DNA from 3 places in the Pseudoalteromonas sp. BSi20311 genome. Region 2 is predicted to be linked to each of the others. Evidence: predicted binding sites of a transcription regulator. Region 2 holds the regulator's gene; each other region holds the start of a gene.
The links. Region 2 encodes ArgR, which controls arginine synthesis, uptake and breakdown. Its sites were predicted from a motif close to ANTGAATANNTATTCANT; they were not measured.

Region 1: a site for ArgR is predicted at 963-980, ahead of argC (N-acetyl-gamma-glutamyl-phosphate reductase). Genes of this name have one in related genera too.
Region 3: a site for ArgR is predicted at 3,175-3,192, ahead of P20311_RS16845 (OadG family protein). Genes of this name have one in related genera too.

The regions. Positions count from the first base shown of each region.
Region 1 covers NZ_BADU01000089.1:740-7,769, reverse strand. Annotated here, with positions in the region: gene argE (acetylornithine deacetylase) at 1-905, opposite strand, end outside; gene argC (N-acetyl-gamma-glutamyl-phosphate reductase) at 1,128-2,141, shown strand; gene argB (acetylglutamate kinase) at 2,138-2,905, shown strand; gene P20311_RS10770 (ornithine carbamoyltransferase) at 2,913-3,845, shown strand; gene P20311_RS10765 (argininosuccinate synthase) at 3,842-5,044, shown strand; gene argH (argininosuccinate lyase) at 5,097-6,974, shown strand.
Region 2 covers NZ_BADU01000156.1:95,945-108,143, forward strand. Annotated here, with positions in the region: gene lpdA (dihydrolipoyl dehydrogenase) at 1-700, shown strand, start outside; gene P20311_RS16355 (tRNA-uridine aminocarboxypropyltransferase) at 997-1,683, shown strand; gene P20311_RS16360 (Fe(3+) ABC transporter substrate-binding protein) at 2,577-3,581, shown strand; gene P20311_RS16365 (iron ABC transporter permease) at 3,581-5,212, shown strand; gene P20311_RS16370 (ABC transporter ATP-binding protein) at 5,213-6,259, shown strand; gene P20311_RS16375 (Dyp-type peroxidase) at 6,306-7,205, shown strand; gene argR (transcriptional regulator ArgR) at 7,263-7,730, opposite strand; gene mdh (malate dehydrogenase) at 7,955-8,887, shown strand; gene ispB (octaprenyl diphosphate synthase) at 8,964-9,935, opposite strand; gene rplU (50S ribosomal protein L21) at 10,359-10,670, shown strand; gene rpmA (50S ribosomal protein L27) at 10,687-10,944, shown strand; gene cgtA (Obg family GTPase CgtA) at 11,084-12,199, shown strand, end outside.
Region 3 covers NZ_BADU01000158.1:22,094-34,292, reverse strand. Annotated here, with positions in the region: gene P20311_RS16855 (sodium ion-translocating decarboxylase subunit beta) at 1-1,076, opposite strand, end outside; gene oadA (sodium-extruding oxaloacetate decarboxylase subunit alpha) at 1,091-2,872, opposite strand; gene P20311_RS16845 (OadG family protein) at 2,885-3,130, opposite strand; partial or broken gene P20311_RS19500 (DUF1328 family protein) at 3,647-3,739, shown strand; gene P20311_RS16835 (hypothetical protein) at 3,870-4,061, shown strand; gene P20311_RS16830 (YcxB family protein) at 4,196-4,663, shown strand; gene csrA (carbon storage regulator CsrA) at 4,719-4,910, opposite strand; gene P20311_RS16820 (aspartate kinase) at 5,001-6,218, opposite strand; gene alaS (alanine--tRNA ligase) at 6,225-8,825, opposite strand; gene P20311_RS16810 (regulatory protein RecX) at 8,845-9,297, opposite strand; gene P20311_RS16805 (BPSS1780 family membrane protein) at 9,297-10,085, opposite strand; gene ribA (GTP cyclohydrolase II) at 10,486-11,109, opposite strand; gene P20311_RS16795 (TonB family protein) at 11,342-12,199, shown strand, end outside.

The DNA.
Region 1 (7,030 bases), on a different contig from region 2:
GCTGGAATTGGCTCATGTAAATCAATCACACTGACCGAATTAGGGTATTGCTGATTTATATCGTAGGTTGCATCAAGCAGCAATGCTTGTAGCTCTTGTACACTTAAGCCAGGAAGAGGGCGCATATCAATGTGCATTTCACAGCAACCGCAAATCCGATTTGCATTATCGCCCCCATGAATATTACCTAAATTGAGCGTTGGGTGAGGAATTTCAAAGTGATTTATTGAATATTTATTCTTAAGTTGTTCTTTTAAGATTAGCAATTTTGTAATCACTTTATGCATCACTTCGATGGCGTTAAGACCCCGTTCGGGATCTGAGCTATGTCCTGAACGGCCGACAACTCTTATTGCTGTACTCATATGACCTTTATGAGTAAATACCGGAGTCATATCAGTAGGTTCACCAATAATACAGCGACTTGGCTTTAAATTTGGGTGCTTACAGATTTGTTGTGCGCCAGCCATAGTGGTTTCTTCGTCTGCGGTGGCTAATATTAAAATTGGTTGTGTTTGTTGCTTTTCATCAAGCTCGCTAATAGCCTGCAGTACAAAAGCAAAAAAACCTTTCATATCAATGCTACCTAAGCCATATAATTTATTATCTAGCTCGGTTAATTTAAATGGGTTGTGATTCCAACGACTATCATCAAATGGCACTGTATCAGTGTGGCCTGCTAGCATTAAACCGCCGTCGCCTTGACCACGTTTTGCTAATAAGTTGTAGCGACCTTTGTTGCCTTCTAACTCTATTATTTCACAGTTAAAACCTAAGCTTTCACACCATTGCGCTAGCAATTCAATGACACTTTTATTACTCATGCATAAATGATCTTCAATGGCACTGATAGAGGGGGCAGCAATCAATTGCTGGTACATCGAAATAAATGACGGCAGAGACATAAAAAATTACCAAAATAAGTATTCATTTTAATTGCATAACAATATAAAAGTATTTATGATGAATATCAATTCACTTTTTAAGCATAAATATATTAAAGTTACGCCATGAAAATAATACGACGATAGTTATCACTCATAAATTTAATCTGTTTGGCTGGGTTAGACCCTAGTGTAAACAAACAACATGGAATGTGGTCACTAATTTTAGATAAAGAGTAAATAATGAACGTAGTAATTATAGGTGCCAGCGGTTACAGCGGCGCAGAACTGGCTAGCTTAGTAGCAAAACATCCAACGCTTTCACTAACTGGCTGTTATGTATCAGCGCAAAGTTTAGATAAACATAAATTGCTTAGTGAATTGTATCCTGAGCATTTAGGGTTACTTGATTTACCTTTGCAGCCACTAAATGAACATGCACTTGCTGATATCACTCATTCAGCAGATTACGTTTGTCTGTGCACCGATCATAAAGTAAGTGTGGATTTAGCGCCTCAGTTTTTAGCGATGGGCAAAAAGGTATTTGACCTTTCTGGTGGCTATCGTCTTGCAAGTAATGATGATTACGTTACTTATTATGGCTTTGAACACCAACATCCAGAACTACTTAATCAAGCGGCTTATGGTCTTGCTGAATGGAATAGTAAAGCCATTACTGATGCTCAGTTAATTGCTGTTGCTGGCTGCTATCCAACGGCTGCATTAAATGCATTAAAGCCTCTGCAACAAGCGTGCTTGTTGAGTGATGAAAAAATTATTATTAATGCGGTTTCTGGCGTAACTGGCGCAGGGCGAAAAGCCAGCATCGGTACGCATTTTTGTGAGGTATCACTTGCACCCTATGGTTTGTTTAATCACCGTCATGGGCCTGAAATACAACAGCACCTATGTCATGAGGTGTTATTTACTCCTCATTTAGGTAATTTCCCGCGCGGTATTTTAGAAACTATTTATGTGCAATTAAAGCCGGGTGTGACCAGTGAGCAAGTAGCTAAAGCGTATCAAGTCTTAGCGGATGAGCCATTAATTCGTTTGCTTGGCAGCAAAATCCCTTCGATTAAAGGGGTGGCCAAACAACCTTATGTAGATATTGCGTGGCAGCAGCAAGGCTCACAGTTAATAGTAATGGCAGCAATTGACAACTTATTAAAAGGGGCAGCTGGTCAGGCTTTGCAATGTATTAATTTATCAATGGGTTTGCCTCACACTACAGGCTTAGTAGGAGCGTTTAGATGAGCAGTAAAACGTGGGTTATCAAACTCGGTGGCGCAGTACTCAATACTGAAAATGCCGCTAAAGCGCTTTTTGAGGTTCTTAATGAGCAACATGATGCTCAGTTTGTGATTGTGCATGGTGGTGGCTCATTAGTTGATAGCTGGTTAAAAGAGGCTGGTTTTGCCAGTGCTAAACACCAAGGTTTACGTATTAGCCCTAAAGAACAGATGCCTTATATTGTTGGAGCCCTTGCGGGTGCGGCAAACAAACAACTCATGGCGCAAGCAATTAGTGTTGGTCATAAGCCGGTGGGGTTAAGTTTATATGAAGCAGGGATCACCGCCTCGCAAAAATTAAAAGCATTGGGTCAAGTAGGTCAATGTCACAACAATGCTGATTCTATTATTAATGATTTACTCAGTGCTGGCCGGTTACCAATCATCAGTTCTATCGGCTTTGATGAGCAGGGCTTGTTATACAACGTTAATGCCGATGAAGCAGCCGCCGCAATGGCAAATAATTTAAATGCAGAACTTATTTTTATGACGGACGTAGAGGCGGTACTTGATGCCAATAAGCAGCCTTTACATCAACTTGACACAAAACACATTGATACTTTAATTGCAGAGGGAGTAATTGTGGGCGGGATGGAGGTCAAAGTTAAGACCAGTCTTCACGCTGCCCAACATTTACGACGCGGTGTGTACATTTCCAGCTGGCAAAAGCCAGAAAACTTAACTGCTTTGCTGCAAGGCGAGCATGTCGGAACTAAAGTAACACCATAGGTTGAACATGTTTAAAGATTTTTTAACGGGTCTAGAATTAGACCAACAAGGCGCACTAAATTTATTAAAATTAGCGCAAGATATTAAAGAAAGCCCTGCAAAGTATAGCCAAGTGCTAGCTGGTAAGTCAGTGGTTACTCTGTTCGAAAAGCAAAGTTTACGTACGCGTTTATCGTTTGATATTGGTATAAACCGTTTAGGCGGTCATGCGGTTTATCTTGATCAACAAAACGGCGCGATGGGCGCCCGCGAATCAATAAAAGATTTTGCCTTAAATATTTCGACTTGGGCAGACGGGATTGTTGCGCGGGTTAATCAGCACAGTACGTTAACGACACTCGGTGAGTATTCATCCGTTCCTGTGATTAACAGTTTGTGTGATTTATATCACCCATGCCAAGCATTAGCTGATTTTTTAACGCTACAAGAAGTACATGGTGATGTTAGCCAGTTAAAGCTTGCCTACCTAGGTGAGGGCAATAATGTAACGCACTCATTAATGCTATTAGCCGCTACTTTAGGAACAGACTTTGTCGCTGTAACACCAAAAGGCAGCTCACCTGATTCGCAAGTACTTAAAAAAGCAGAGCAAATAGCAGCGATGAATGGCGCTTCTGTAATGGTAAGTGACAGGGTTGAGGCTGCAGTAGGCGCTAATGTTGTTTACGCTGATACCTGGGTTTCTATGGGAGACACTACACCGCTTGAGCAAGTAAAAGAAAAATACATGCCTTATCAATTAAATCAGGCATTGTTAGAAAAAACCGGTGCAACTACGGTATTACATTGCCAACCGGCACACCGTGAGTTTGAAATTACCTCTGAGGTAATGGATGGCCCTGCATCAAAAATTATACAGCAAGCAGAAAACCGCATGCATGCGCAAAATGCGCTATTAGTTACATTGTTAAATCCAAATTTTGTTAAGGAACACCTATGAGTTCAATTAAAAAAGTCGTTTTAGCCTATTCTGGTGGTCTTGATACATCGGCTATCGTGCCATGGTTAAAAGAGAACTACGGCTGTGAAGTTATTGCCTTTGTTGCCGATGTTGGCCAAGGCGCTGAAGAACTTGAAGGCGTAGAAGCTAAAGCTATAGCGTCTGGTGCATCTGAGTGTTACGTGGTTGATTTAAAAGATGAGATGGTAAGCGATTATATTTACCCAACCCTTAAAACGGGTTCTATATATGAAGGGACTTATTTACTTGGTACTTCTATGGCGCGTCCAATCATTGCTAAAGCGCAAGTTGAAATTGCACGTAAAGTAGGTGCCGATGCACTTTCTCATGGCTGTACGGGTAAAGGTAACGACCAAGTACGTTTTGAGTCATGTTTTGCCGCACTCGCACCTGATTTAAAAGTGATTGCGCCATGGCGTGAGTGGGATTTATCAAGCCGTGAATCATTGCTTGATTACCTAGCTGAACGTGACATTCCATGTTCTGCGTCAGCAACTAAAATTTACAGTCGTGATGCTAACGCATGGCATATTTCTCACGAAGGCGGTGAACTTGAAGACCCTTGGTGTGAACCAAGTGAGCAGGTATGGACCTGGACTAACTCACCAGAGCAAGCACCTGATAAAGCTGAACACGTCACTTTATCGGTTGTTGAAGGTGAAGTAGTTGCTGTAAATGGCGAAGAGCTTAAACCTTATGATTGTTTAGTTAAATTAAACGATATTGCATCACCTCATGGTGTGGGCCGTGTCGATATTGTAGAAAACCGTTTAGTTGGCATGAAATCGCGTGGTTGTTATGAAACGCCAGGCGGTACTGTGATCATGGCAGCGCTTCAAGCAATTGATGAGCTCGTACTTGATAAAGCGAGCCGTAAATGGAAAGAAGTACTCGGTGGTGAATTTTCACACTTAGTCTATGACGGTCGTTGGTTTACGCCGCTAAAAGATTCTATTTTAGCCGGTGCAGAAGCGCTTTCTACGTTAGCAACGGGCGAAGTGGTACTTAAGCTTTATAAAGGCCAAGTGACAGGGGTTCAGAAAAAATCACCTAACAGTTTATATAGCGAAGATTTTGCTACCTTTGGTGAAGACGATGTTTATGACCAATCGCACGCAGAAGGCTTTATTCGTTTATTCTCGCTATCAAGCAGAATTTCAGCATTAGCTAAAAAGTAATTTTTTATGCCCCTTGGAATTAAGGGGCTATTATCGGGTTTGGAGAGATTTCATGGCATTATGGGGCGGACGTTTTTCTACGGGTCCAGATGAAGCGTTTAAACAGTTTAACGATTCACTTCCCTTCGATTATCAATTAGCAGAGCAAGATATTATTGGCTCTGTTGCATGGGCTGGCGCACTAGAACAAGTGAATGTGTTATCTAGTGATGAGCACAAAAAGCTGGTATCGGCACTTTATGAGTTACTTGAAGAGGTAAAAGCAGACCCAATGGCTGTAGCTACCTCAGGTGCAGAGGATATTCACTCGCATGTTGAAGCTGCACTAATTGAAAAAGTAGGTGATTTAGCTAAAAAGTTACACACAGGCCGAAGCCGTAACGACCAAGTTGCTACCGACTTTAGACTCTGGTGCCGCGATACCGCCGATCATATTTTAAAAGCGATTGCGCAACTTAAAGCAGAGTTTATTGGCTTAGCTGAACGTGAGCTTGGCACAATATTACCAGGTTATACCCACTTACAACGTGCACAACCGGTGTTATTTAGCCATTGGTGTATGGCTTATGTAGAAATGTTAGAGCGTGATGAAAGCCGATTACAAGATGCCCAAGCAAGAATGAACTACTGCCCACTCGGCAGTGGCGCTCTTGCAGGCACTGCATACCCGATTGACCGCCATGCACTTGCACAAGGGCTAGGATTTACTGGCGCGACTAAAAACAGCCTTGATGGTGTATCTGATCGTGACTTTGTGGTTGAGCTATTAAGCTGCGCGTCTATCTCTATGATCCACTTATCGCGTATGTCTGAAGACTTAATTTTTTATAACTCAGGAGAAGCTGGGTTTATCGAACTGGCTGATAATGTTACATCGGGCTCATCTTTGATGCCGCAGAAAAAGAACCCAGATGCATTAGAGCTAATTCGTGGTAAAACTGGCCGGGTGTTTGGTGCGTTTAGCGCAATGATGATGACCTTAAAAGCACTACCGCTTGCCTACAATAAAGACATGCAAGAAGACAAAGAAGGCATTTTTGATGCCATGCCAACATGGCTTGCGTGTATTCATATGGCACAAGCGTGTATTAAAGGTATAAAAGTTAAAGCAGATAAAACCCTTGCAGCGGCAAAAGGTGGCCACGCGAATGCAACCGAACTTGCTGATTATTTAGTGGCTAAAGGTGTACCGTTCAGAGAAGGGCATCATATTGTTGGGGTGTTGGTACAATTAGCTATTAGTGAAGGTAAAACGTTAGAGGAGCTTTCACTAGAGCAGTATAAATCAGTAAATCCAGTGTTTGAAGATGACGTGTATCCGGTACTTGAAATTGATGCCTGTATTAAAGCACGCCAAGCGCTTGGCGGTACATCATTAGAGCAAGTAAGTAAAGCGGTGAAAGACGCGAAAAAAAAACAGCAAATAACGGTTCGTGATGCCAACTTAGATGACGTAGAAGCAATTGCTAAACTCGTACAGCACTGGGCAACAGTCGGCGAAAATTTACCGCGAGCTAAAAGTGATATGGTGCACTCAATTAATGAGTTTGCTGTAACCGAGATAGACGGTCAGGTATCGGGTTGTGCTTCACTTTATATTTACGACACAGGATTAGCTGAAATACGTTCATTAGGCATTGATCCTAAAAGCGCAGTAACGGGGCAGGGACGAGAACTGGTTGAACACTTATTAGTGAAAGCTAAAAAGTTGGCACTTAATCGTGTCATTGTTCTGACTCGTGTACCTGACTTTTTCGAAAATCAGCGGTTTAGTTTCTGTAACAAAGAGAGCTTACCTGAAAAAGTCATGAAAGATTGTGAGTTATGTTTACGTAAAGAAAACTGTGATGAAGTCGCAATGGAATATATGTTAAAGCCAAGTAATAAGCCAAGTAATAGCATGGAGATCCCTTGTAAAAACGTGGCTTGAGCAATCCCTAGGATAAAAAACGCACGGTGACCCCGATGCGTTTTTTTTTGAGTAAA
Region 2 (12,199 bases):
AGACGATGGTTTATATGTTACGTTTGAAGGCAAAAATGCACCGGCAGAGCCAGTACGTTACGACAAAGTACTTGTTGCTGTAGGTCGTACACCAAATGGTAACATGTTAGACGCTGATAAAGCGGGTGTGAATGTTGATGAGCGTGGTTTTATTAACGTTGATAAGCAATTACGTACTAACGTGGAACATATTTTTGCGATTGGTGACTTAGTGGGTCAGCCTATGCTTGCGCATAAAGCGGTTCATGAAGGCCATGTTGCAGCAGAAGTTATCTCTGGTCAAAAACATTACTTTGATCCTAAGTGTATTCCTTCAATTGCTTACACTGACCCTGAAATTGCATGGGCGGGTGTAACTGAAAAGGAAGCGAAAGAGCAAGGTTTAAGCATTGAAACAGCTGTATTCCCTTGGGCTGCATCGGGTCGTGCTATTGCTTCTTCACGTACTGAAGGTTCTACTAAGCTTATTTTTGATAAAGAAAGCGGCCGTATTATCGGTGGTGCTATGATTGGTATTAACGCAGGCGAAATGCTGGGCGAAATCGGTCTAGGTATTGAAATGGGTGCAGATGGTGAAGACCTAGCGCTGACAATTCATGCTCACCCAACATTGAACGAATCAATCGGCCTTGCTGCTGAAATTTTTGAAGGTTCAATCACTGATTTACCAAACAAAAAAGCAGTTAAAAAGAAGAAGTAATTTCTTTTAGTTAATCGCGATAAAAAACCCAAGCCTCGGCTTGGGTTTTTTGTTTTTATAGCCGTCAGCCGTCAGCCGTCAGCCGTCAGCCGTCAGCCGTCAGCCGTCAGTAAAGACAAGCTCCCTTGACACTTAAGTTAATATGAGCAAAATTTTGTAGCTGATAGCTGATAGCTGATAGCTGATAGCTGATAGCTGATAGCTGATAGCTGATAGCTGATAGCTGATAGCTGATATCTATTCCCTTTTATTTTAGCTACAATGCGCAGCCATCAATTTATAGGTAAATACCCACAGTGACCCAGAGTTTAAAAAATTCAGTTTTAGCATTACGTGCCCAGCAAATAAGTGAATCTCGACGTGAGTTTAATGCCCGTGGTGGAAAAATGGATCGCTGTGAGCAATGCTTAATTGCCAAGCATTACTGTATTTGTGAGGGCGCTGAGTACGCAAGCTGCAACGCTGCAGTATGCTTACTTATGTATCATAATGAAAGTTTTAAACCGTCTAATACAGGGCGTTTAATTGCTGAAATAGTGCCTGATAATCACGCGTTTCGTTGGGATAGAACCTCCCCAGATCCTGCTTTATTAGCACTGTTGAGTAATGAACAGTATCAACCTTTTGTGATTTTTCCTGCAGAAGATGTTGAAACAGATAGAGTAGTAACGCAAGTAGAGCCTGTTGCAGGTAAAACGCCTTTATTTATATTTTTAGATGGTACATGGCGTGAAGCTAAAAAAATGATCCGCAAAAGTCCTTATCTAGATAATTTGCCCGTGCTTTCTATTACCGCACAAAAGCTCTCAGATTACCGATTACGTGTAGCACCCCATGCTCACCAGTTAGGTACGGCAGAAGTGGCTATTATGGTATTGGCATTAGCGAATGAGGTTGATGCGAGTACTAAATTAGAACAGCATTTTATCAAATTTCGCGACGCCTATTTACTCGGTAAGCGCAACAAAGGCAGGCCGGAATAAACTGCAAGATGTTGATACGAAAAGGCTGGATTTAATGCTTGTTCATAGTTTGAATGTATATAATCTTGGCTGACCGCTGACCGCTGACCGCTGACCGCTGACCGCTGACCGCTGACCGCTGACCGCTGACTTTCAGGCAAAAGAAAAGCGCGAACCATCTCTAGTCGCGCTTGCGGAATCTTCTAACTTTGTTGCATCCTGCAATTGAACCTAATCAACTCCAATTTTTACGATCCGTGTTATTACAATATTACTTTCTAGTTCTATGTAATATAGGCTATCCGGGCCTGTCTCCATAAATCCTTAAAACATCCTGTAAGGTAAAATCTATTACCAATCCTTATTGCACATCCGAGTGCATTCCCTTTGTTACCATTCCGTTGTGTTGCCTTTAAGGCCTGTCCTTTTTGTTCCCTATCCTTTATAAACAACTATTCCGATGTTGTTATCCATTATGCATCATCCTGATGCTATCCTTTGTGCAACAGTCCATTGCGATACTCATCCTGAGCCTGTCCTTAAATCCCTGTTATCCTAAAAACCAAACCTTGGTACTCGAGTAGTTAATCCGTTTCCATTTACTCGGTAAGCGTCGTTGCTTATTTATGGGTTAATTATAGAGAGTGATTTGCAGTAAATGTAGGATAAAACCGCTTATGGTTTATGTTCTTACAAATGAAATATTTATAAATTATTTAAAATACAATGGCTTGCTGTATTTATGGGGTGTTATGCAGGGTGTTTTTACTCATTTACTGCCATAAGCGTAAGAGATATCTTACAAGGGTTTTCTTTTTTGGGCGTATTTATCACTAAGTAATTATATAAAGTGTGCACTTTTTAGTTCATCGCGGTAAAATTAATGATAATAATTATTAGTCAGGTAAGAAAATATGAAAAAAACACTAGCGCTTGTCGTTGGACTAATTATCTCAGCACCTGCTGTTGCAACCGATGTTGTAAATATTTACTCATTTAGACAACCTTTTTTAATTAAACCTATTTTAGATGATTTTACACAGCAAACAGGCATTAAAACTAATGTTGTGTTTGCTAAAAAAGGCCTAATCGAGCGTGTTAAGCGTGAAGGCAAACACAGTAAAGCAGATTTAGTTTTAACGTCTAACTTTAGTGCGTTAATTCAATTAGAAGAGCTAAAGCTAACGCAAACTATTGATAGTGAGCAGGTTAATAAGAATGTGCCGGCTGCATTTCGTGATGGCGATGGTCAGTGGGTGGCGCTCACTAAGCGAGTGCGAAATGTTTACTCTTCAAAAGAGCGTTTAGGTTCATTACCTGAGCTGAGTTATGAAGATTTAGCTGCACCTGAATATAAAGGTCAAATTTGTACTCGCTCTGGTAAACACCCTTATAACTTAGGGTTAGTGGCTTCTATGATTGCTCATCATGGTGAAGTCCAGACTAAAACATGGCTGGAGGGTGTAAAAGCGAATTTAGCGCGTAAGCCGCAGGGAAATGATCGTGCGCAAGTGAAAGCCGTTAAAGAAGGTTTATGTAATTTAGCTTTAGGTAACAGTTACTACTTAGGTAAAATGTTGCAAGATGAAGCGCAAAAACCGTGGGCAGATGCGGTTAATATTAATTTTCCAAACCAAACTAACCGTGGTTCGCATATTAACGTATCGGGTGCGGTAATTACTAAGTATGCTAAAAACCCTGAAAATGCCTTGAAACTTATAGAGTATATGACCGACAATAAGGCGCAAAATATGTATGCCTCGCTCAATATGGAGTACCCGGTTAAGCCAGGTGTGAAACTTTCTAGTTTGGTTGCATCATGGGGAAGCTTTAAGGAAGACAGCTTACCGCTTGATGAAATTAGCAAATATCGTCCGTTAGCCCTTAAGCTAATTGATGAGGTGAAGTTCGATCTTTAATGACTTATAAATTTCAGCTGTCGAAGTGGCAGCTTATTGCGTGGTCGACGGGGTTATTGCTGTCGACCCCGTTGTTTTTCCTACTATTAGAATCTTTACAAGGCGACTCAGAGGTATTTACCCACCTGTGGAATACCGTACTGTGGGACTATATAAGCAATACCGTATTACTGGTTTTAGGTGTAGGGTTACTTAGCTGCTTTATTGCGTTACCACTGGGTTGGCTCACCGCTTATTGCCGCTTTCCTGGTAAAAAACAATTTGAATGGGCACTGATGCTGCCTCTTGCCATGCCTACTTATATTATTGCTTATGTGTACACCGATTTACTCGACTATGCGGGGCCGGTACAAATAACTCTAAGAGAGTGGTTTGGTTGGCAGTCGCCAAGTGACTACTGGTTTTTTGATATACGCACCTTACCAGGGGCAATTGTTATGATTGCGCTGGTACTCTACCCGTATTTATATTTAATTTTTAAAACTGCACTGCGAGAACAATCTTTTAAGTTAGTCCAAGCCAGTCAGTTAATGGGGCTAAATGCATGGAAAAGCTTTTTTAAAGTCAGCCTTGTATTATCCCGTGGTGCCATTGTAGCGGCACTTGCTTTGATCAGCATGGAAACCATGGCTGATTTTGCCACCGTAAGCTATTTTGCTGTCAGTACATTAACCACTGCCGTATACGATACCTGGTTTGGCTATTATTCATTAACTGCAGCAGCAAAAATTTCAGGGGTGATGTTACTACTGCTGTTCTTAGCATTGATCACCGAGCGTTTTAGCCGTCGTAACCAAGCGGTGTTTGAGCGTCAATCGAGTGTGAACAGTGAAGCGCTTTATATCCTCAAAGGCAAGTCTGCGTGGCTAGCAACGGGGTTTTGTAGCTTTATTTTAATTATTTCGTTTATTATTCCGATGGTTGTATTGCTCAAATATGCAGTTATGTATTTTGATCAAGCGTGGAATAGTGAGTTTTTTAGCTATGCATGGCAAAGTTTAAAAGTGGCGGCTGTAGTCAGTGTGGTGACTATTATACTGAGTGTTTTAGTGGTGTTTTATCAGCGCATTGCTAAACAAACAAATCCATTAATACCTGGGCGTTTGGCCAGTACGGGCTATGCGTTACCCGGCACAGTATTAGCGATAGCGGTATTGTTGCCACTAACACTATTAGAAAACACCATTAACCGCATTTTAACCCCTTATGATTTAGATATTGGCTTATTACTTACTGGCAGCTTAGTCACTATTATTTTTGCTTATATAGTGCGATTTTACGCAGTTGCACATGGTGCCATAGAGTCAAGCTTTTCACGTATTAGCCCCTCCCTTGATATGGCAAGCCAGTCAATGGGGAAAAGCCAAGGCCACACATTACGCTTAGTGCACTTACCTTTATTACGCCGAGGCTTATTAACCGCCGGTTTATTGGTCTTTATCGAGTGTATGAAAGAGCTACCCGCAGCATTGTTGTTAAGGCCTTTTGATTTTGAAAGCTTAGCAACTCATGTGTTTCAGTATGTAAGCGATGAACAATTAGAGCTGGCCTCTATATCGGCTTTGTTTATTGTGGTGGTGGGGTTTATTCCGTTATATTTTATTAACCGTTCAATGGAGCAACGTAGCTAAATGAGTAGTTTGATTTTACAAGGCGTGAGCTATGCATATAACGGGACTAAGGTGATAGATAATTTAGATTTAACCTTAGGTAAAGACGAAATAGTGTGTTTACTCGGAGCCAGTGGCTGCGGTAAAACCACCACACTAAAAGCCATTGCAGGATTAATTGAAGCCAAACAAGGACAGGTATTTATTGATGGTAAGCTAGTCAGTGATGCTAATACGTTTGTGTCACCAGAGCATCGTAATATTGGCATGATGTTTCAAGACTATGCGTTATTTCCGCATTTAACGGTGGCTAATAATATTGCGTTTGGGCTAAGCGGCATGAGCAAAGCAGATAAACACGCACGCGTAAGTGAAATGCTAAAGCTGGTACACTTGGTAGGCTGCGCCGATAGATTCCCTCATCAACTCTCTGGTGGGCAACAGCAGCGAGTAGCGATTGCACGCGCATTAGCTTATAAACCTAGCTTACTGTTACTTGACGAGCCATTTTCTAATATTGATACCCAAGTACGATTTGAGTTAATTGCCGACATTAGGCGCATTATTAAGGCGCAGCAAGTATCGGCTGTGTTTGTTACTCACTCAAAAGAAGAGGCGTTTGCTTTTTCAGATACGCTAGCGGTTATGCACCAAGGTAAAATTGCGCAGCAAGGTACGCCAGAACAGCTTTTTGCTAAACCACGTTCAAAGGAGGTTGCAGAATTTCTGGGTCAGGGCATATACTTAAGCGCAACTGTATTAACAGCAACTGAATATAAAACACAGTTTGGTGTGGTTAAATCAATACTGCCACAGCAATGCGCAGTGGCTAAAAAGGGTGTTATTTATGTGCGCCCACATCAACTTGAACTTGCCAGTAATAATGATAACGAGCTGGAGTGTGAGTGCGTAACTATACTAAGTAGTCGCTTTATTGGCTCTGCTTATGTATACACTGTGGTTATTGCTGAACAAGAAATAGAAGTTGCAGCTCAGTATGGCCAGTCATTTGAAATTAATGAACAGGTTATAATAAAAATAAAACCGCACACGGTGAATTTTTTTTGAATCGTAATTAATCGCTGTGTTTTGCTCTAAAAAGTAAGGAATGACAATGGCGCAAGCGCAATCAGGGATTTGTGCTGAAGCAAACTTACACGGTTTGCACTTATTTTTTAATGTACTTGATGGTCACGACGAATCACTTCGCGCTAAGCTTAAAAAAGTGAGCGATATTGAAGATGAGTTTAGTGATCAATTCTCTGAATCTATGCTTTCTTGTATGGTCGCCATTGGCGCGCAATATTGGCCACACATTCTGCCTGATTATATGCCAAGTGAGCTGCAAAGCTTTCCTAATATCACCCATAGCGATTTTGTGATGAGTGCAAGGCCATGCGATTTATTTGTACAAATCCGCTCAGACAGAGAAGATGTAAACCACCTGTTTGCATTGCAAATATTAAAACTTTTCAACCCTGATGTTGAGCTGGTTGAGCAAATTCGTAATTTTCGCTTTTTAGATGGCCGTGATTTTAATGGTTTTATTTATGCCGGTGATACCCCGCATGGTCGTCAAAAACGGGTAACGGCCCTCGTTAATAAGCCTGATAGCTTTGAAGATCAAGGCAGCTATATTCATGTTCAGCGCTATAAGCATGACTTAACGTTATGGCAGCACTTGTCGTTGCAAGAACAAGAACAAATAATGGGGCGTACTCGTCTCGACAATACCCTAATAAGCCCCGCACTTGAGAGCAGCCATGCAACCCGAAGTGAATTAAAAGATGACCAAGGTCATGCACTGTTACTTAACCAAAGCATGCCTTATGGCGATGTGTATGAGCAGGGGATGTTAATGATTACGTGCTCGGCTAAAGGGGATGCGTTCGAGAAAGTACTCAATAGCCGATTAGGGCAGGGGGAGTATTACGACCATTGGCTTGATTTTACTCAAGCAGATATGGGCTCTGCGTTTTTTGCACCCTCAGTGCGATTTTTAAAGCAGTTATAAAACAAGCCAGTAACGGCTACGTATCAGTATAGCCGTAACAGTGATAACCAAACGAGTTTAAACCGTATCAAACAAAATACGCACACGCTCTAATGTGAGGTCTATTTCTGATACTTTCGCTGGCGCAATAAAAATAGTGTCATCGCCGGCAATTGTTCCTAATACGCCATCTGCTTTACCTAATGAATCAAGTAAACGGGCAATTAGCTGCGCAGCGCCTGGGCTGGTGCGAATAATAATCATCATTTCGTTATGCATAATATCAATAACGAGCTGGCGTAATGGGCTCTTAGCGGTTGGTACCCCCATTTCGGCGGGTAAACAGTATACCATTTCTTGTTTTGCATTACGGGTGCGTACCGCGCCAAACTTACTTAACATTCGCGACACTTTACTTTGGCTAATATTATCAAAGCCTTGCTCTTTTAACGCATCAACTATTTCGCCTTGTGAGCCAAAGTTTTCTTCTTTTAAAAGTGCTTTAAAGGCTTTAACCAATGCTTCTTGTTTATCTTGTGGTTGCATAGTGTCTAATTAGTTATGTAATAGATACTGCAAATTCTACACAAAAATGCATAATTATGCAGCAGTTGTTTGCTTAAGTTGCCATTTTGCGCGTTTAAACAGCAAAGTTTACAACTATGGTCGAAAATATAGCTAAAATAGGCAGGATAAATTTGTTTTTAGTCGTTAATTTCTTTATCTTATGAACCACAAATATTTCCTACCTCAAATCACGGAGAATTCCAATGAAAGTTGCTGTATTAGGTGCTGCAGGCGGTATCGGTCAAGCGTTGTCTTTATTATTAAAAACAGGTTTACCAGCTGGCTCTGAATTATCACTATATGATGTTGCGCCAGTAGTTCCTGGTGTTGCTGTTGACCTTTCTCACATCCCAACAGATGTTAAAGTTGCAGGTTTTGGTGCAGATGCACTAGATAAAGCATTAACAGGTTGTGATATCGTTCTTATCCCAGCGGGTATGCCACGTAAGCCAGGTATGGATCGTGCTGATTTATTTAATGTTAACGCTGGTATCATCAAAACACTAGCAGAAGGCATTGTTGCTAACTGTCCTAAAGCGCTTGTGGGTATTATTACTAACCCAGTTAACGGCACTGTACCAATTGTTGCTGAAGTATTTAAAAAAGCAGGTACTTATGATGCTAAACGTGTATTCGGTATTACAACACTCGATGTGATCCGTTCTGAAGCGTTCATTGCTGAGCTTAAAGGCGTTGACGTAGCAAGCGTTAAAGTTCCAGTAATTGGTGGCCACTCAGGCACAACTATCCTACCGTTACTTTCTCAAGTTGAAGGTGTTACTTTCACTGATGAAGAAGTGGCTGCACTGACTCCACGTATCCAAAACGCGGGTACTGAAGTAGTTAATGCTAAAGCGGGCGGTGGTTCTGCAACATTATCAATGGGTGCTGCTGCAGCACGTTTTTGTATGTCTTTAGTTAAAGGCTTACAAGGTGAAGACGTTGTAGATTATGCATACGTTGCTGTTGAAAATGGCGATGCAGAGTACTTCGCACATCCAGTACGTTTAGGTAAAAATGGCGTAGAAGAAATTCTTTCTTACGGCACACTAAGCGCATTTGAAGAGCAAGCAAAAAATGACATGCTTGAAACTCTGAAAAAAGACATTAAAGAAGGTGTTGATTTTATGGCGTAATAGCCAAAATTAACCCATAAAAAAGCCTGCACTTGCAGGCTTTTTTTATTGCTCGGAATTATCTACACAGTATTACTTAGTGGTCGCGGTCAACCGCTATTCTAGCTAAGCTAATTAACGCTTGCTTGTAACTTGATTCAGCTAAGCAATCTAAACAAGCAATTGCTTTCTCTGCTTCTTGCTCTGCTTTTTGCATAGTGAACTCAAGGGCATTGGTATGTTTGAGTGCAGCGAGTATCTCGTCAAGGTGCTCCATACCATTACAGTGCTCAATAGCGTCTCTTATTAACTGTGTTTGATGCTCACTACCGTGTTGCATTGCATATATAAGAGGTAACGTCGGCTTACCTTCAGCTAAATCATCGCCAATGTTTTTACCAAGTTGGTCGGCATCAGCGTTGTAATCTAAAACATCATCCACTAACTGAAAAGCAGTGCCTAAATGCATACCATACAAATTAAGTGCGTTTAATACACTGTCATCTTGCTCAGTAATAATAGCAGCTAGCCCGGTTGCAGCTTCAAATAACTTGGCGGTTTTAGAGTAAATAACCTGCATATAACTGGCTTCAGTAGTATCAGGGTCGTTGCAGTTCATTAATTGCAGCACTTCGCCTTCAGCAATAATATTGGTTGCATCAGCCAGTACTTGCATTATTTGCATTTTACCAAGACCCACCATTAGCTGAAACGAGCGGGTGTAAATAAAATCACCCACCAGTACGCTAGCAGCATTACCAAACTCGGCATTTGCTGTGGGTGTGCCACGGCGCAAGTTAGATTCATCTACTACATCGTCATGTAAAAGCGTTGCGGTATGAATAAATTCAATAATTGTTGCTAGCGTAATGTGATCTTTACCTTGGTAACCTAGCGCTTTAGCCGCCAAAATAGCCAACATGGGGCGAACACGTTTGCCACCGCTGTTAACAATATACAAACCAAGTTGATTAACTAACGCCACATCTGAGCGCATTTGCGCATGTATTAGTTGATTGACGTCATTCATATCGCTTTCGATTAACGCCTGGATAGCTTTTATATCCATTGATCTCCGAGCCAATTTTAATGTGTGAACGGCGCAGATTGTACAACAAAAAACGCATAAGCTCGATATTTTGTGATGATTCCTTAAAAAAACACCCTTAAGTAGGTTAAATGACCTATTAACTTGGTGAATAATTGATTAAACACCCTGGTTTAAATTTGAATCATCCTTGACGGTTAATTGAACTACATAGGCTTGCTTTGCGATTGCTAATTTATTTTCTCTAACCGTTAAAAAGCGCTTGGCAAAGGGGGATTTTAATATAAAATAGGGGAAATATTGAATTGCTCTCAATGCAGCTACTTTTTATTCATTTAATTACAAAAAGAGGCTTGCTAGTTTTTTCGCATTAGCGTAAACTTCGCGCCCTATTGAAGAATATTTTAGTTGCGTCGATTTGAGGGCGCACAGACGGAGTTAATTATGTACGCGGTTTTCCAAAGTGGTGGTAAACAGCACCGTGTGACTGAAGGTCAAACAATTCGTCTTGAGAAATTAGACGTTGAAACTGGTGCAGCAGTTGAATTTGATTCAGTACTTTTAGTTGCTGATGGTGAGAAGATCGAGATTGGTGTACCGTTCGTAAACGGTGGTAAAGTAACAGCTGAGGTTGTTTCACACGGTCGCGGTGAGAAGATTAAGGTTGTTAAATTTAGACGCCGTAAGCATTCTCGTAAGCAAATGGGCCATCGTCAATGGTTCACAGAAGTTAAAATCACTGGCATTAGCGCTTAATTAGAGGTACTTAGAAATGGCACATAAAAAAGCAGCTGGTAGTACTCGTAACGGTCGCGATTCAGAAAGCAAACGCCTAGGTGTTAAGCGTTTTGGTGGCGAATCAGTTCTAGCGGGTAGCATCATTGTTCGTCAACGTGGAACTCGTTTCCACCCTGGCGCAAACGTAGGTATCGGTAAAGACCACACTATCTTCGCAAAAGCAGATGGTAAAGTTCAGTTTGAACAAAAAGGTCCTTTAAACCGTAAATACGTAACTATCGTAGCTGAGTAATCAGCAAGGTAGTTAAAAAACCCCGCCTTTGCGGGGTTTTTTGTTTTAAGCAAAATATATACCCAAGCCCAGCCTGCAATCAGCACGGCTTGGGTATATAATAGAGTTATTAACAAGCCAATCCCTAAAGTGAGTAATCATGAAGTTTGTAGATGAAGTAGAAATTCGCGCAGAAGCTGGTGACGGTGGCAGCGGCATCGTGTCTTTTCGTCGTGAGAAATATGTTCCAGATGGTGGACCTGATGGCGGTGACGGTGGAGACGGTGGTAGTGTTTATCTACAAGCTGATGAAAACTTAAATACCCTTATTGACTATCAATTTGAGCGTTTTCACAGAGCAGAACGTGGTACTAACGGTCAAAGCCGTAATTGTACTGGTAAAAAAGGTGAAGATCTGATTGTAAAAGTGCCGGTAGGTACACGTATCCTAGATGTTGATACTCAAGAATCATTAGGGGATTTAACCCAAGATGGTCAACGAATTGTGGTTGCAAAAGGCGGTTTCCATGGCTTGGGGAATGCGCGTTTTAAATCAAGTACTAACCGTGCTCCACGTCAAAAAACACTCGGCACACCAGGTGAAGTACGTAACCTTAAATTAGAGCTAATGCTATTAGCTGATGTAGGTTTACTGGGTTTACCAAATGCAGGTAAATCGACCTTTATTCGCAGTGTATCCGCTGCAAAACCTAAAGTAGCAGATTATCCATTTACTACGCTTATCCCTAATTTAGGCGTTGTTCGTCCTGAAGCAAATAAATCATTTGTCATTGCTGATATTCCTGGCTTGATTGAAGGTGCGTCGGATGGTGCGGGCTTGGGTATCCGATTCTTAAAGCATTTAGAGCGCTGTCGTGTGTTATTGCACATTATTGATGTTATGCCAGTTGATGGTTCTAACCCTGTTGATAATGCTTTTGCAATCATCAACGAGTTGCATCAGTACAGTCCTAAGCTTGCTGAAAAGCCACGCTGGTTAGTATTTAATAAAATTGACTTATTGCCTGAAGATGAAGCCAAGGCCCTGTGTGAGCAAATTGCAGAAGAGTTAGGTGAATCTGAAAATATTTATAGTATTGCCGCAATTAATAAATTAAATACGCAGCCATTAATTCACGACATCATGACGCTACTTGATAACATGCCTAAAGAAAAGTTTGTTGAAGTTGCAGACGAAGAAGTTGAATTTAAGTGGGATACCTACCATCAAAAAGCCACTAAAGGCGATGATGATGACTGGGATGATTGGGATGAA
Region 3 (12,199 bases), on a different contig from region 2:
GCAACATTAGGCCCCATGGCATGCATTAATAAGAAGTTATGTGGGTTATTTTCAAGCCCAACTTTGTTAACTACCCTTGCAGCCATTGGCACAGCGGATACACCTGCAGCACCAATTAATGGATTTATAGGAGTTTTTGATATTTTATTTAAGCCTTTTGCCATAAATACACCTGAGGCTGTACCAATAGCAAACGCCAGTGCACCCAGTACTAAAATACCAATAGTTTCCACTGTTAAGAACTGCTCTGCAGCAAGCTTAGAGCCTACCGCAAGCCCTAAAAATATAGTGGTGATATTAATGATTTCGTTTTGCGCACTGTTGCTGAGCCTATCAACTACACCCGACTCACGCATTAAGTTACCTAAACAGAACATACCAACCAGTGGAATTGCCGCAGGTAAGAATATGGCAGTTAAAGTAAGCACCATCAGCGGAAAAATAATTTTTTCCTTTTTAGATACTTTACGCAGCTCTGGCATTTGAATTTTACGTTCCTCAGGCGTGGTAAACGCACGCATAATTGGAGGCTGAATAATAGGCACCAGCGCCATGTATGAGTAGGCAGCTACGGCTATAGCTCCTAATAAGTCAGGTGCCAATTTTGACGCTAAAAAGATAGCGGTTGGTCCATCTGCACCACCAATAATCGCAATTGCAGAAGCATCTTGTAAGCTAAATTCAAACCCAGGAATAAAGTTAAGTAAAATAGCGCCAAATAACGTCGCAAAAATACCAAACTGCGCCGCAGCACCTAGTAGCAACATACGAGGGTTGGCAATTAGGGCACTAAAATCAGTTAATGCCCCCACTCCCATAAATATTAATAACGGAAAAATACCGGTATCAATACCAACATAATAAACATAGTAAAGTAAGCCACCAGGATCTGATAAACCAGCCACCGGAATATTGGTTAAAATGGCTCCAAAACCAATGGGCAGTAGCAATAACGGCTCAAAGTTTTTGGCAATTGCTAAAAATAACAGCAAACAGCCAACGGCAATCATGATTAGCCCAGGAAATGTAAAGTTAGCAATGCCTGTGGCATGCCAGAGGTTTAAAATACCATCCATCCTCTGTTCACTCCTTAAGCTAGTGCAATCATTGCATCACCGGTTGATACTGAATCACCTTCAGAAACAAGCAACTCAGCAATTGTACCGGTATGCATGGCACGTACTTCGGTTTCCATTTTCATGGCTTCCATAATAATCACCACATCACCTTCATTGACTACCTGACCTGGCTTTACTTTAATCTTAAAAATATTACCAGCCAGTGGGGCATTCAATGTTTCACCCGAGGCAACCGATGCCGACTGTGGAATATGCTCAGAGTCTTTTAACGTAACCTCTTTAAGCTCACCACCTTGAGCAACCACGACATCGTATACTTTACCGTCTACTTTAACGCTGTACTGCTCTGCCTTAACGCCTTTATTGTTTGCCGCTGATTTTTCAGGTGCTTTATTGGCGCTATCATCAGCGCTAGGAACAGGCTCAAATGCATCAGGGTTATTACGGTTTTTAATAAACTTCAACCCAATCTGTGGGAATAACGCATAGGTAAGCACATCATCAATTTGCTCATCAGCTAAAGTTAGCCCTTGCTCCTGAGCAAGCTTGCTTAATTCAGCTTCGAGCGTTTCAAGTTCAGGTTTAATAATATCGGCTGGACGACAGGTGATTGCCTCACTGCCATCAAGTACACGCTCTTGTAGCTCTTTATTCATTGGTGCAGGTGTTGAACCATACTCACCTTTTAATACGCCAGCAGTTTCTTTGGTGATAGTTTTATAACGCTCACCAGTGAGCACATTTAATACCGCTTGAGTGCCAACAATTTGTGAAGTAGGTGTTACCAGTGGAATAAAACCTAAATCTTCACGTACTCGAGGAATTTCAAGTAGTACTTCATTTAGTTTATCAGCAGCGCCTTGTTCTTTAAGCTGATTTTCCATGTTGGTTAGCATGCCACCTGGCACTTGTGCTAATAAAATGCGGCCATCAACACCTTTTAAACTGCCTTCAAACGCAGCGTACTTTTTACGTACGTCTCTAAAGTAAGCGGCAATTTCTTCTAGATGGTTTAAATCAAGCCCAGTATCACGCTCTGTTCCCTCCACGATTGCAGCAATTGTTTCGGTTGCTGAATGACCATAGGTCATACTCATAGATGATACAGCGGTGTCGAGCATATCAATGCCAGCATCAATGGCTTTTTGATAAGTAGCTGTACTCAACCCTGTTGTTGCATGACATTGCATAGCAATAGGTATTGAAACCGTTTCTTTTAACGCTTTAATGAGTTCTTCTGCATCATATGGCTTAAGCAGACCCGCCATATCTTTAATACAAATTGAATGACAACCTAATTCTTCTAGCTGCTTTGCAAGCGTTAACCACATATCTAATGTATGTACTGGGCTTACTGTGTACGAAATAGTACCTTGCGCATGCGCCCCTACTTTAACCGCCGCTTTAATAGCGGTTTCTAAGTTACGCACATCATTCATGGCATCAAAAATACGAAATACATCTACGCCATTTTTGTGCGCACGCTCGACAAACTTCTCAACCACATCATCTGCATAATGGCGATACCCTAATAGGTTTTGCCCGCGAAGTAGCATTTGCTGTGGCGTATTTGGCATCGCTTTTTTAAGCGCACGGATACGCTCCCACGGATCTTCACCTAAATAACGAATACATGAGTCAAAGGTAGCCCCACCCCAAGATTCAATAGACCAATAACCTGCGTCATCAATTTTTTTTGCAATAGGTAACATGTCGTCTAATCGCATGCGGGTAGCTAAAAGCGACTGATGTGCGTCACGAAGTACAAGTTCTGTTATTTTTAATTTAGCCATTGGTATGCTCCTCTAATTATTATTTGTTTTGTACTGAGCAATGGCAGCACTAATTGCAGCGATGTGCTCATTTGGCACACCTTGCGATTTAAAAGATGGTGTTCTATGTGATGTTGCGAGTTCTGGCTGAGAAAACTTGCTAGCCAGCTTAGACATGAGTGTCACTGCACCAATCAATAAAGAAAGAAATACAAACACGCCCACCATACCTGTTAGCATTAAATTGCCCGCAGTTGTGAGCAAAGCCCCTATATCCATAATTCTCCCCCTGTTCAAACCGAACCACATAAAAAGTCAGTTTATTTAAATAATTATTCACCAATAGTAACAAAAACTATTCTTTTGTCTACATGTTGTAAATTGGTAAAACCAATTAATCTAAAAGTAACATATCACCAATAAGGTTAACACCACCTAAAATAGCTTATTTGACCTATATATATAGATGATAAAAATGTTCGTTATAAACAAAGAATATATAAAACCCCTAATACTTTGTAAAAACACATAAAAAGCAAACCCATCATGCCAACCCATTTAAAACCCTTAAAACAAATGTTAATTGGTCTTACCAAAAAAAGAGCTGCACTAACTACTTATTATCTCACCGTATACAACTGTGAATAAGTTACCGATAAAATCGTAAAAATTACCAACTCAATATAAAGCCAACCACGTAAAAACAAAACAAACCATTGATTTAAAACAAAATAAAACACTGGCACATTACTCGCTTATATAAAACTAACACTTAGATAAATCAAGGAGATGACAATGTTACGCTGGACAATTACATTTTTGGTGATCGCACTAATTGCAGCCGTTTTAGGATTTGGCGGTATTGCAGGAGCCGCAGCTGGAATTGCTTAGATCATATTTTTTATCTTTTTAGTTTTATTGGTTATTTCACTAGTCTCTGGCGCCTTACGTGGTAAAAGCCCCAGGTAGATAAAACACTACACTCTCTTTTAAACTTATATATACAAGGAATTACATTATGAAATCATCAACACTTAAAGCAGCTGCTATTGGTCTATTCGCAAGTGCATTTATTATGGGTTGTGAAGACAATCATGCAGAAGAAGCGGGTGAACGCATTGACGAAGCAGTAACAGATGTGCAAAACAAAGTAGAAGACACCTGTGAAGAAGTAAAAGAAGGCGTTAATGCCGAAGAAACAAATTGCTAATGTTATTTATTTAGCTAAAAAACGACCTACGGGTCGTTTTTTTATGCCTAAAATATAAATAGTTTTTAGTCATTTCCCCTTTTAAGCTGCGCATTAGGCTAAAATAGTAAAAAATAGCTTTTAAGTGTAAACACATGGTATTTACGACAACCTATAAACTCGATAAACCTTACTTTTATGAATGCTTCGACCAATCGCTGCCTTATAGTAAACGCGCGCAACCTAAATATTTTTTATTAGCACTGCTTGTTGTATTGGGATTATTTGGTATTTATGGTTTAGGAGATCATTACCTAGGTACATTTTTGCTGATGCTAGCCCTACTCGAATGCATCGCCTTTTACTATCGCCGCCCATGGTGGGTTACCAGGCAAATGCTAAGCAGAGCGTCTGGTTCTGAAGTCACTCTCACCTTCGACGAAGACGGAATAAAATCAACCAATCATTACAAAAATTACCAGTTAGCTTGGCACGACATTAACGAAATTATTACCACCGATTGTGGACTATTGTTAAAAAGTAAAAGCGGTATGCAATACATTTCTAAGGCAATACTCGACGAAGAAACGATTGATTTTATAAACAAAAAAGCCACTCAATGAGTGGCTTTTACAAATGTCATAGTTATATTAACTAGCACATTTTATACTATGTTGATTAAGCATTGCCCGGATTAGGGTTAGACTTTTCAGCTTGTATGCGCATGTAAATTTCTTCACGATGAACTGATACGTCTTTAGGTGCGTTAACACCGATACGAACTTGATTTCCTTTAACACCTAGAACAGTAACGGTTACTTCGTCACCAATCATAAGGGTCTCGCCTACTCTACGAGTTAGTATTAGCATTCTCTTGCTCCCATGTTCCAATAAAATTATAAGATTCCGCACAAACATTTTAATTAAAATTAGACTAAAAAGTAAGTAAAAACTCTCAATCTATTCATTTTCTGTTAAAAATGTCTTATGTAATGCACGAACAGCCAGCTCTAGGTATTTTTCATCTATTAAAACTGAAATTTTGATCTCTGAGGTGGCAACAAACATCACATCAATGTTTTCTTCTGCCAACGAATCAAAAAATAAACTCGCTACCCCAGAATGAGATTTCATCCCCATACCCACCGCTGAAACTTTCGCCACATTGGTCAATCCGTCAATTGCCTGTGCGTCAAATTGCTGTTGCTCAGCCGTTAACAAATCAAGTGCGTTTAAGTAATCATTTAAATGCACAGTAAAAGCATAGTCGACTTTTTCAACTTTATGATTAATTTGATTAATCATATCTATTTCGATGCCATTATCAGCAAAAAGTTTCAAAACTTTTGCAAGATGTTTGGTGCCTTGTGGCATTCCATGCACCTTAATTAAGCACTCATCTCGATTAAATGCAATACCCGATACGACATTGCTTGTCACGTCGCTCTCCTCAAAACTAATTAACGTGCCTTCGTCGGGTTTAAAGCTAGATAACACCCGTAAAGGAACATTGTGTTTACCAGCAGATTCTACAGAGCGAATATGCAACACTTTAGCGCCTAAACTTGCCAGTTCAAGCATTTCAGCAAAGGTAACATGACTTAAACGTCGTGCGTTAGGTTCCACACGCGGGTCTGTAGTATATACGCCATCAACATCGGTATAGATCTGACACTCATCGGCTTTTATTGCACCAGCAATTTCAACCGCAGAGGTATCGGTGCCACCACGCCCAAGCGTGGTCACGTTACCCTCAATATCGCGCCCCTGAAATCCGGCAATAATAGCAATGCGGTTGTGTTCAAGCTCATGCCTTAAACGCGTAGCCGCGACCTCTTCCACCCGCGCTTTACCGAACATGTTATCGGTTAATATATTAACCTGATCGGCTAATAAACTTACCGCAGAATGGCCGCGTTTAATAATGGCCATCGCTAATAAAGCAATAGAGACTTGTTCACCGGTACTAAGTAATACATCGAGTTCACGACTACTCGGGCGAGAGTCGATTTGTTTGGCAAGATTAATTAAGCGATTGGTTTCTCCCGACATTGCCGAAAGCACCACGACCACTTGGTGGCCTTGTTGCTTAGTTTTAACAACAAGGTCGGCGACCGCTTCAATACGCTCTATTGAGCCTACCGAAGTGCCGCCAAATTTTTGAACTATAAGTGCCACTTAAGCTTAAGTACGCTCAGTTAACCAAGCTGTTACGCTATCAAGTGCTGCCGTTAAATTTTGTGGCTCAGAACCACCCGCTTGCGCCATATCTGGACGACCGCCGCCTTTACCACCGACTTGGCCTGCCATGTGATTAACTAACTCACCGGCTTTTACTTTGCCAGTTAAGTCTTTAGTTACACCCGCAATTAGGCTTACTTTGTCGCCGCTGGCAACACCCAATGCAATAACACCTGAGCCAATTTTATTTTTAAGGTCATCAACCATACCGCGAAGCGCTTTTGATTCTGTGCCCTCAACGTTGGCCACTAACAACTTAACCCCGTTAATTTCAACAACTGAATCAAGTAACGATGCACCTGCCGCACTGGCTAGTTTGTCGTTAAGTTGGGCGACTTGTTTTTCAAGCCCTTTCGACTTTTCAAGCAAGGCAGTTACTTTTTCAAGCACTGACGCATTGTCACCTTTTACAAGCGCTGCAACATCAGCTAATTGCTGCTCTTGCTCGCTTACATAAGCGATTGCCTCTGCACCTGTTACCGCTTCAATTCGACGAACACCAGCAGCAATACCGCTTTCAGATACAATTTTGAATAAACCAATGTCACCCGCACGCTCAACGTGTGTACCACCACAAAGCTCGATTGAGTAATCACCAATAGTCACAACGCGTACTTCGTCATCGTACTTTTCGCCAAACAGTGCCATTGCACCTTTTGCTTTAGCATCATCAATTGCCATTAGCTCAGTGTTAAGAGCAAAGTTACGACGAATTTCGTCATTCACTACGCGCTCAATTTCGCGCAGCTCTTGTTTGGTCACCGCTTCAAAATGTGAGAAGTCAAAACGCAGGCGATCTGGCTGCACAAGTGAGCCTTTTTGCGATACGTGCTCACCTAAAAGCTGACGCAGTGCTTCATGTAAAATATGCGTAGCGGTGTGGTTTTTCTTAATGCTGTCACGACGTGCATCGTCGATAGTCGCATCAACTTTATCGTTAACACCAATGCGCCCTTGTACCGAACCATGGTGAGCAAATGCGTTGCCCAATTTAGTGGTATTAGTCACCACAAACTCACCGCCGGCTACAGTGATTGTTCCGCTATCACCAATTTGGCCGCCTGATTCTGCATAAAACGGAGTACGGTCTAAAACAATAATACCGTGTTGACCATCTTCAAGTAATGATACCGCTTCGCCAGCGGCAAAAATTTCTACCACTGTGCCACTGTAATGGGTGCTATCGTAGCCTTTAAAATCAGTGTGTTTGTCTGATTTTAATTGCTCATTATAATCTGCACCAAATTTGCCCGCTTGCTGTGCTGTTTTACGTTGTACTGCCATGCATGCTTCAAAACCTTGATGGTCTATCGTCATCTGGCGTTCACGCGCTACATCAGCCGTTAAATCAGCAGGGAAACCATAGGTATCGTAAAGCTTAAATACTAAGTCACCTGGGATCACATCCCCGGTTAAATCACTTAAGCTTTCTTCTAAAATAGCTAAACCACGTTCGAGCGTTTTACCAAACTGCTCTTCTTCGATACGCAGTACTTTTTCAATAATTTCTTGTTGCTTAGCAAGCTCTGGATAGGCCTGACCCATTTGCTCAATAAGCGCTGCTACTAACTTGTAGAAGAACGCGCCTTTAGCACCCAATTTATTACCATGGCGTACTGCACGACGAATAATACGACGTAACACATAACCACGGCCTTCGTTTGATGGCATAACCCCGTCTGAAATTAAAAACGCACACGAACGAATATGATCCGCCACCACACGAAGCGACTTATCATCCATATCTTGTGCATTGGTAACGCTTGCAGCTGCGGCAATTAAGCCTTGGAATAAATCGATTTCGTAGTTTGAATGCACACCTTGTAAAATAGCTGAAATACGCTCAAGGCCCATACCTGTATCAACAGATTGCTTAGGAAGTGGCTCCATAGTCCCGTCGCTTTGACGGTTGTATTGCATAAATACTAAGTTCCAAATTTCAATGAAACGGTCGCCATCTTCTTCAGGAGTTCCCGGAGGACCGCCCCAAATATGCTCGCCGTGATCATAAAATATTTCAGAACATGGACCACAAGGACCCGTATCACCCATAGACCAAAAGTTATCGCTCGTTGCAATACGAATAATACGATCTTCAGGTAAACCGATATCGTTAGCCCAGTAGCCAAAGGCCTCTTCGTCATCATGGTAAATGGTTACTAAAAGCTTTTCTTTTGGTAGTTTTACAACTTCAGTTAAAAACTCCCACGCAAATTTAATTGCATCTTGCTTAAAGTAATCACCAAAGCTGAAATTACCTAGCATTTCAAAAAAGGTATGGTGACGTGCTGTGTAACCTACGTTTTCTAAATCGTTATGTTTACCACCGGCACGCACACAACGCTGCGAACTGGTTGCACGTGTGTAAGGGCGGCTTTCAGCGCCTAAAAATACATCTTTAAATTGCACCATACCGGCATTATTAAATAACAACGTGGCATCGTTACCCGGTATAAGCGAACTAGAAGGAACAACTTGGTGTTGCTTGCTGGCAAAAAAGTCTAAAAACTGTTGCCTAATTTGTGCGGTAGTCATGTGCTGCATGTGAAAGTCTCACCTGTATTTACTGTGCTTGCATTGCAAAATTTATTTGATCATAGCTAAATCCTCGATACATTAAGTAGCGCACGCGCTTAGCTTTTTCTTTGTACTCGAGGTTTGCCGGTGTCGTTGAATATTTTTTGTTGTACGCTTCCTGCGCGAGCTCAAACCAATCTATTTCCAGCTCTTCAACCACTGTTTCAAGCAGTGCTCTATCAATCCCTTTACTCATGGCCTCACTTTGAATTCGCTTTAAGCCATGGCATTTAAATATGTGCTTTCTTACAAACCCTTCACAGTAACGCTGCTCGTTAATAAAATTGTGCTTTTCGCACCAATCAAGCAGGTTTTCTATGAACTCGTCGGTTGCTTCTCTTTGCTGTAACTTTTGCGTTAACTCTCGGCGCGAATACTCTTGCCTTCCTAGTAACCAAAGCACATAGTTTTTTAACTTTTGTTTTAACGTATCATCCATTAAGCGTCAAAGCGTCCGCTTTGCTCGCTACTTAAAGGCTTAATGTTACTGTCATCACTTGGTGGCACAACGGGCATAAAAATAGCCTGATAAGAAACAAAGAAACTAATGTAGCAAATTGGCATTAAAATCAACAGCGGTAGTAGCGATAAGAACATCGACACCACAATTAATAATGCGCAAATAATACCATAAACACTCAATGGTAAAATATTATAATAAAACACCATAAACGAACTTTTTAAGGCATTTAAAATACGTTGCTCTTTATTAAAGTAAACCAGCGGTACTGCATAGGCAAACGAAGTAAAGTAAATTGAGAGCGCAATTAAAAACAATGCCACGTTAGCAAACGAGATGCTCTCAAGCATTTGGCTAACAGCGGTATTTGGGTCTAAGTCTGGCTGTGTCATAACCGCCATTGCATCAGCAAATAATCCATTGGCGAGCAAGGCAATTAAAATTCCCGCCCCCATTTGATACAGCGCTAAGCGAAATAAGCCTAAGCGATTTCCTTTGGCTGAAAAGGGCTTCAAAATATCAGCTAACATAATTTTTCCGCCTTGCTGCTTGGTAAGCACGGCTTGATAAAAACCGGCGGTTAAAAATGGTGTAGCTAATGCTGCAGCTATTTGTAATACCGGCAAAAATAACGACAACAAGCCAACAATGCCAATAAACAAATGCATAAAAATAAAGGTTAATGGCTGAGTTTTAAAAATTAACCAACCTGCTTTAAGCCACTTTAATGCTGCATCCGCTTTAAAAATTCGTAATTGTGTAGACATACTTGCTCTTAATTAAAACAAAACACGCCGAGTATAACTCGGCGTTGGCTGGTATTACATAGGTGGTGGCGATAAATGCCGTTAATATTAGGGTCTGTTGCCCTTTACGGATTAAAATTTGTTCAAACTAGGGGCGATTTAATCGCGGCGCGAGGTTTGTAACCTAGTGGGCTAAGTAAAAACCGAGCAAAGCTTCCGCGTCCTGCTCACGCCCCTTACCTACATCCATGTAGGCAACAAAGAGTAAATCGCCCCTAGGCAGAACCCTTTGGGCAGCGCCTGTTTGGCATTGATGCTGCGTTATCGCCTATTTATGGGGAATAACCACACCACATAGGCGCTGCCTTGGCTAAATACCAAACAGACTGCTGCAAATTCAACCTTGAAAGGTCAACAGACCCTAAGGTTTTTTAATTTTCTTAATATCTAGCATGTGAGAGCCATGCTTAATCTTTGTCTCTAAATACGCCTTGTTACCGGCAAGTCCTGCTTTGATGTGTGCATGAGTGCCCACAACAGAGTCGACCTCTATACCTGCATCTTTTAATGCGTTGAGCTTTTTAGGGTTATTGGTCATTAACTTAACGTGCTTTAAATTAAGCGCATTGAGCATTAATACTGCATCCGAAAAGTCGCGTAAGTCATCAGCAAAACCTAAATGGTTATTAGCCTCATAAGTATTCATACCTTGTGATTGCAGTACATACGCATCAATTTTATTGTATAAACCAATACCACGCCCTTCTTGGCGCAAATAAAGTAAAATACCACCTTGTTCGTGCATCATTTCAATACACTCGTTTAACTGCTCACCACAGTCACAACGTGACGAGTGAAATACATCGCCAGTTAAACATTCAGAATGCATACGAATAAGCGGAACACCTTGCTCGGTATCGGCGTTTTTAAACACTAACGCAACATGCTCTTGGCCATCTTTTAAGCCACTAAAGGAAATAATTTCTGCAGGAATATCACTATTTTTGCCAACATTAAGCTGGACTCTTGCTCTTACTTGCGCCACGACCAATCCAAATATTAAAAAACTACGACACGATAAAGTGATAATATCACAAAATAGGTTAAATACACCGTAGTACAAGACTGTTTATGGCAAATATATGGCGACGGTAGCGACTATTTTCAATCTTTAACCGCAAATATATTACTAGCGAGCGTTTACCTTGATTTACCTAAAGTGATGACATATACATAAGGATTTGCTAATTTGTTATCGACAAATAATAGGGATCATTATGAAACTAAATAAACTTGCATTACTGATGGGCTTAGGTTTATCTGTATTAAGCACCACGCCATTTGCCGAACAAGCAAATAACGCTCAAGCCGTTTTCAACGACGCGTATCAAAATTACTTAAATGCGGTTAAAACCAAAGAAAATGTGCAACAAGCCGCGGAGCAGGCTTACACATTAGGTAAAGCTGTTTACGGTGAAAATGCTGATAACACCGCAAACTTAGCGATTAACTATGCAAAATCAATTAATCGATACGGTAAACAGTGGATTGAAAAGCGTTTTTCACTTTACCAACAAGCCTACACTATTTCAGTTAACAACCATGGTAAACAATCATTAGAAACCGTTGATGCTTTAGTTGGCATGGCTAATTTTGCGCCCTCAGCTCAAAAAGCGGACTATTATTTAGAGCAAGTCATTGCAATAGCAAACACAGAAAATAAACCTAAATTTTTGGCCGATATGAAATTAGAAGCGGCAACCATATTAGCCAATAAATTCAGCTACGAAAAATACCGTGAAGCTAAAAACTACTTAGAAGAAGCCGATGAGTATTATCAAGCTAACTTACCTAAAAACTCGGTTGAACAAATAAAAGCTGACTTTTTAATTGCGTCATTTGCGGAAGGTCGAAAAAGATACGACCAAGCAATTGAACGGCTTAATCGCGTAGTAAAGGTATTTGATGAAAGCTTAAGTTACGATCACAACGCCGAGCTAACCGCACACTCAAGACTGATTGGCTTGTATGAAAAACAAGGCAAAAGTGATGAAGCCACGAAGCACTGTATCGCGATAGCTAAAATGGTGCCGTGGAAAGAAAGCCAAGAGCAAACGCCGCTATACCGCGTTAAC